2 linked regions of the Tunturibacter gelidoferens genome follow. The protein of the gene in region 1 interacts with the protein of each later gene in a pairwise test. Links are inferred from orthologs where the notes say so. Each region holds a gene or a part of one and is shown on either strand. Other genes may lie near its edges.

Region 1 (3,119 bases):
CCCCTTCGCGACGGAACAGGCGATGAGCCAGATTCATTGAACACACGGCGAGGATCGCAGCATCATTTCAGATGACTGATAAGGGTTTGATGGGGTAGTGATATCTTGAGAATCGTTTCTGCAGGACGATAGGCAATGCGCCGGACGAAGACTCACCTTCCAGGTTAAAACTGTCACTCTATTGATATGGATAAGAAAGAAATGACGACAAAAAATAAAAAGACATTGAGTCAGGCAATTCAGGAGCGCAGAGCGACACCAAGTTTTGATGGTGCGTCGATTCCTGTTGAGGACCTGCGCCAGATTCTCGATGCGGGTCTGCATGCACCGAGCGGGTACAACCTTCAGCCCTGGCGGTTTGTCGTGGTGCAGTCGGTGGAGCAGAAGAAGAAGCTGCGTGGAGCGAGTTACAACCAGGGCAAGGTGGAAGAGGCGTCGGCGGTAATTGTGGCCTGCGGCGATACAGATGGATGGCGTAAGGATCTGGACCTGATACTCGAGAAGGGACGCAAAGGCGGGATGCCGGAGAGTTACGCGGCGCAGGCACAGAGCAGCGTGCTGAACTACATGTCGAGCTTCAGCAGCGGACAGATGCAGGGTTGGCTGAATAAGCAGGTGATGCTGGCGTTTACGCACATGATGTTGATGGCGGAGGTGATGGGATATGACACCGCGCCGATGGAAGGGTTCGAACAGGACAAGGTGCATGAGGTACTGCGGCTTCCGCTGAGCTATTGGGTAGTTGCGCTATTGGCGATTGGGCATGTAAAGGGTCCGGACAAGTTCGATGGCGGTCGATTTGAGATCGGACATACCGTATTTGGCGAAGAGTTTGGCAAGCCTCTGAAGCTGTAAGGTGGAGATGATTCTGCTATGAAGCTTGCACTGCGCGTTTTGGCTGTTCTCTTGCTTTTGATGATTTCGGCCGGGCTGATCTTTTATCGATATCCCCTTTGGGTTGCGGATCAGCACACTCGATTTCATCTGTGGCGCGAGGGCGTGAAGAGCGAGTATGTCGAAGCTGGCGGGTACAGGCTCCATTATTTTGAGGCGGGACCGGCGGGCGGGGGTGGCACGCCGCTGGTGTTGGTTCATGGGTTGGGGGCTCGGGGGGAAGACTGGGGGGCGATGATTCCTGCGCTGGCTGCGCAGGGATTTCATGTGTACGTGCCGGATCTGCTTGGTTTCGGCCGATCGCCCAAGCCCGATGTGAGCTACTCGATCTCGCTGCAGGAGCAGACTGTGGCTCAGTTTATGCAGGCGGTGCATGTTGCGAGGGCAGATGTTGGTGGATGGTCGATGGGCGGCTGGGTCGTGATGAAGCTTGCGCTGGATCATCCGGAGATGGTGGATCGGCTGATGGTGTATGACAGTGCGGGGCTGTATTTTCCGGCTACGTTTGGGCCGGAGTTGTTTACTCCGAGCGATCCGGCTGGGGTAAGGAAGTTGATTGCGATTCTGACGCCGAAGCCTCGGGTTATTCCTGACTTTGCGGCGGAGGCGATGGTGCGGAAGCTGCAGGCCAATGCGTGGGTGGTGAATCGCAGTACGGCTTCGATGATCGGCGGGCGAGATCTGCTGGACTTTCGTTTGCATAATATCTCGCAGCCGATGTTGATCGTGTGGGGCGCGCAGGATGAGTTAATTCCGCTGGCGTCGGGCGAGGCGATCCATAAGAGTGTGCCGCAGTCTGTGCTGGATATCGTCGAAGGGTGCGGGCACCTGGCTCCAGCGGAGTGTGCGAAGCCGGTGGTCGAGGGGACGGTGGAGTTTTTGCGAGCGCAGCCGCCTATGCGCGGGGGTGGCAGGACGTTTGCTGCGGGGTATTAGAGCGGTCCTGCCGGACGGGCCCACTTCGCGTGGGGCGGTTACTTCGTGACTTGTAGACCCCTTCGGCTGGTCCTCCCGTTGGTCGGGGGAGAGATTGATTTCGACCAACGGGAGAACCTTCAAGGTTCGTTCTAGCCGTGACCGGTATACGCGTCACGAAGTGACCGCTCTCCGCGCAGGAGGCCCGTCCGGCAGGGACAAAGGTTTCTAGTCGGGTTGCCACTGGTAGGCGTTGGGTTGGGGCAGACCGATGTGGGCCAGGACTCGGTGGATGAAGTTGCGGGCCATCTCTTGTGTGCTTTGGGGATGGTTGTAGAGGGTGGGGATGGCGGGGAAGATGGTGGCTCCGGCGTCGGAGGCCAGCTGCATGTTGCGGATGTGGATGCGGTTGAAGGGTGTCTCGCGGATGCAGAGGATGAGGGGGCGGTTCTCTTTGAGGCAGACGTCAGCGGCGCGTTGGATGAGGTTTGCGGCTAGGCCGTTGGCGATGCTTGCCAGGGTGCCCATGGAGCAGGGTAGAACGATCATGGCGTCGGTCGGGTAGCTGCCGCTGGCGATGTTGGCTCCGATGTCGTTTTCGGCGTGCTGTTGGAGTTTGGGGCAGGAGGAGCCGAGGAGCTTTTCGGCGAGGTCGTTGCGGCCGCTCAGGTTGAGCTCTTCGGCGAAGACGCGGAGGGCGCTGTCGGAGGCGACGAAGTTGATCTTTGCTACGCGCTCGTCGGCGGCCAGGGCGCGGAGGATCTCGGCGGCGTAGATGCTGCCGCTGGCTCCGGTGATCGCTAGGGTGATTTTGCTAGGTTCTGGCATCAGGTCTGATTATCACCCCTTGGGGCTACCCCCTGGGGGTATCTCGAGCGTAAGCCTATTATTTTGAAGTACATGGCGATTTCCCGTTTCGGTAAAATCTTCTAAATAAAGGGGTTACTGGCAAAATCGTCTAAACAATGGGGTTACGGCATTTCCTTTCGTAGGGTGAAAAGAAAAGTGGCCCAGCAGGTTCGCCGGGCCACTTGCTTTGATGCTTCTACGTTCAATTATAGCGGACCGGCTGTAACTGATACGCCATCTCTCGGGGCGAAATTTTTGGGGTACAGGAGTTCTATTTGCAATGAGTTACGCGGGGATCGCATGTCAGGGATGACTGGCGAGGGCTTGACAGTTTATTTGGCTGCTTTGCGATTTGGCGAGGTCATTGGCGGAGGGCGTAGGCAATGAGAGTCTGGCCGTGGAGAGCGTGGGCGGCGTTGAAGGTCTGATTGCTGGCTTCCTCCTGGGCGGGGATGGTGGGG
Region 2 (3,259 bases), 1.7 Mb from region 1 along the record:
CTCCAATGCGCGCGTCGCGATCAGACTGGATGTCTGGCTGCGTTGACGATGTTTTTGCGGCGTTGAGATTGGTGAAAAGCAGATTCCTCCGCTCCGCTGCGGAATGACAACCAAGACAACTAGGCAACGGCAAAGGCAGAGACAAGGCGAAGGCAACCGGGGCGGCAAGGCGAAATACGTGGGTCTCTCCACTGTGCTGTTCACGATGAGACTGTGAACAGCTTCGGTCGAGATGACGATGTTTTGGGTGATGGAGGAGAACAGGCAACTGCAAACGTAACCGCAGATTTCTCCGCTTCGCTGCGGAATGACAACAAGGGAACAGGCAACGGCAAAAGCAGAGATTAAACTGAGGCTCGGCATTTGGCCGAGCCTCAGTTTAATTAGCGCGGTTGGTTTAATCAGTGCGGTTGGTGCGGCTTATTCGGTCCAGCGTTTGAAGACGAGAGAGCCGTTGGTGCCGCCGAAGCCGAAGGAGTTGGAGAGAGCGTAGTCGATCTTCGCCGGTAGAGGCTTGTTGGGGACGTAGTTGAGGCGGCACTGGGGATCGAGTTCGACGATGTTCATCGTGGGGGGCGCGATCTGGTGCTGCATGGCCAGAATGGTGATGCCGGCCTCGAGGCCGCCGGCGCCGCCGAGAAGGTGGCCGGTCATGGATTTTGTAGAGCTGACCAGGAGCTTGCCGTCGATCGCGCGTTCGCCGAAGACGTTTTCGATGGCCTTCGATTCGAGGGCGTCGCCGAGGGGCGTCGAGGTGGCGTGGGCGTTGACGTAGTCGATCTGGTCGGGCGAGATGCCGGCGACTTTGAGCGCGTGCTGCATGGAGCGGTAGCAGCCTTCGCCTTCGGGAGCCATGCCGGTCATGTGGAAGGCGTCGGCGGAGAGGCCGTAGCCTATGACTTCGGCGAGGATGTTCGCGCCGCGAGCCTTGGCGAACTCGAGCTCTTCGAGGATGAGAATGCCTGCGCCTTCGCCGACTACGAAGCCGTCGCGATCCTTGTCGAAGGGGCGGCTGGCGTGCTCAGGGTCGTCGTTGCGAGTGGAGAGGGCGCGCATGGCGGCGAAACCTGCCACACCGAGCGGCGTGATGGAGGCTTCGGTGCCGCCGGCGATCATGGCGTCGGCATCGCCGCGCTGAATGATGCGGAAGGCGTCGCCGATGGAGTGCGCCGAGGTGGTGCAGGCGGTCGCCGTGGCTTCGTTGGGTCCGCGTGCGCCGTACTTGATGGAGACGTGGCCGGCGGCTAGGTTGATGATGGAGCCGGGGATGAAGAAGGGCGAGACCTTTCGCGGGCCGCCGGAGAGCAGGTTGGAGTGTTCGCGCTCGATGACATCGAATCCGCCGATGCCGGAGCCGATGTGAACGCCGACCTGATCGCGATTCTCTTCGGTGATCTTGAGACCGGAGTGGGCCATCGCTTCGGCTGCTGCGGCCAGGGCAAAGTGGATGAAGCGGCCCATCTTGCGGGATTCTTTCTTTTCGACGAAGAGGAGAGGATCGAAGTCCTTAACCTCTGCAGCGAAGCGGACTGGATGGCCGGTGAGATCGAATGCCTTGATCTCGGCCATACCGCTTCGTCCGGCCATAAGACCTTCCCAAACCTCAGGGGCGGTTTTGCCGACCCCGCAGATCAGGCCGAGGCCGGTGACAACTACGCGACGATGCTCCATTGTTTACTTGGCCTTCTGGTTCTTTTCGATATAGTCGACGGCGTCTTTGACGGTCTTGATCTTCTCGGCATCCTCGTCGGGGATCTGGATGTCGAATGCTTCTTCGAACTGCATGACGAGCTCGACGACGTCGAGGGAGTCTGCACCGAGATCTTCCTGAAAGCTTGCGCCCGGGGTGACTTCTGCTTCATCCACCTGAAGCTGCTCGACAATAATCTGCTTTACCTTCTCGTCTACTGCTGCCATTTCGTTCTCCTGTTTACGTCTGGAATCTGAAGCCTGGATGTTTTGTCGCTCGAGGTCGACACGGCCAATCTCAAGCATACTGAGCGCCTCAGTGAGTGTAAAGCAACAGCGGGCGGCCGTGGGGAGTGGGCAAGAGGATCTTTTCAGTCTTCCTCGCCCGATGCCGCGAGCAACGGGGCGACGCCCGAGATGTCTTCGAAGCCGATGAGGTTGGATAGGGGGACGCCAGGGTCGATCGAGGAGACGTTTTTGAGGGCTTTGTTAATAGCGCGCGTACGGACCCCGAGCTTTTGGATGGTGTTCTGGACGGTGCCGACCTGATCTTCGACTTTCTGCATGAGGCCTCCGTAGGTCTCGAACTCTTTTTTGGCGCTGGAGAGGACGCGCCAGACCTCGTCGCCCTTCTTTTGAATAGCGAGGGTGTGAAAGCCCATCTGGAAGCTGGTGAGGATGGCCATGAAGGTTGACGGCCCGGCGATGGTGACGCGGCAACTGGACTGTATCTCGGACTGGAGGCCGGGGCGGCGGACGACCTCGGCGTAGAGATTCTCGGTGGGCAGGAACATGATGGCGTGCGGCATGGTGGTGGGTGGATCGATGTATTTGTCGCAGATGCGCTTGCCTTCGGCACGGATGCCGCGCTCAAAGGCCCGGCCTGCCGCAGCGATCTCTTCGACGGTTCCGGCTTCGTAGGCGTGTTCGAGGCGCTCCCAGTCCTCTTTGGGGAACTTGGCGTCGATGGCGAGGAGGGTGTAGCTGTCGGGGCCGGTCTGACCTTCGCCGGAGGGGAACTTGAGCGCGTATTCGACGGACTCGAGGGTTCCGGGTTTGATGCGGGCGTTTTTGATGTACTGCTCGGGAGAGAACATCTGCTCTAGCTGCTGGCCGAGCTGGAACTCGCCGACGACGCCGCGTGATTTGACGTTAGAGAGAACGCGCTTGAGATCACCGACGCCGGTGGCTAGCTCCTTCATCTCACCGAGGCCCTTCTGGACTTCTCCGAGGTGCGTGGTGACCTGGCCGAAGGATTCAGTGAGGCGGGTCTGGAGTGTGGCGTGGAGTTTTTCGTCGACCGTGACACGCATCTCTTCGAGCTTGGCGGTATTGGCGTCGTTGAGTTTTGTGAGGCGGTCTTCGACGGTGAAGCGGAGCTTCTCCTGCTGGTCGTTGGCTTCGCCGGAGAGCTCGTTGAGGCGGCTGTGGAGGGCTTCGCGAGCCTCGATCTGGTTGCGGTTGACCTCGCCGATGAAGTAGGTGAGGCGCTGCGCGATGGCGTCGAGGTTTTGCTGAACGGCGGTGCGGAGGACTTCGTCGGAGGTCTTATTGTCGCTGCGAAAGGCGT

Evidence for each region.
Region 2: the proteins of RBB81_RS11475 (region 1) and RBB81_RS04290 interact in binary tests that used the Escherichia coli proteins (3 or more experiments, as listed by UniProt). The link is inferred for Tunturibacter gelidoferens from one-to-one orthologs.

What each region holds. Positions count from the first base shown.
Region 1 is NZ_CP132938.1:2,586,688-2,589,806, forward strand. Bases 50-2,851 are described here. They hold RBB81_RS11475 (alpha/beta fold hydrolase), read left to right. Parts: upstream 50-873; coding sequence 874-1,830; downstream 1,831-2,851. Other genes in these bases: RBB81_RS11470 (nitroreductase family protein), read left to right, coding at 202-855; RBB81_RS11480 (UbiX family flavin prenyltransferase), read right to left, coding at 2,038-2,637. In the rest of the region: RBB81_RS11465 (hypothetical protein), read left to right, coding at 1-40; RBB81_RS11485 (YkgJ family cysteine cluster protein), read right to left, coding at 3,020-3,119. UniProt on the Escherichia coli protein: The physiological role of BioH is to remove the methyl group introduced by BioC when the pimeloyl moiety is complete. It allows to synthesize pimeloyl-ACP via the fatty acid synthetic pathway through the hydrolysis of the ester bonds of pimeloyl-ACP esters.
Region 2 is NZ_CP132938.1:920,514-923,772, reverse strand. The notes cover bases 297-3,238. They hold RBB81_RS04290 (acyl carrier protein), read right to left. Parts: upstream 1,918-3,238; coding sequence 1,675-1,917; downstream 297-1,674. Other genes in these bases: RBB81_RS04285 (DNA recombination protein RmuC), read right to left, coding at 2,061-3,238; fabF (beta-ketoacyl-ACP synthase II), read right to left, coding at 421-1,671. Also shown: more of RBB81_RS04285, read right to left, coding at 3,239-3,259. UniProt on the Escherichia coli protein: Carrier of the growing fatty acid chain in fatty acid biosynthesis.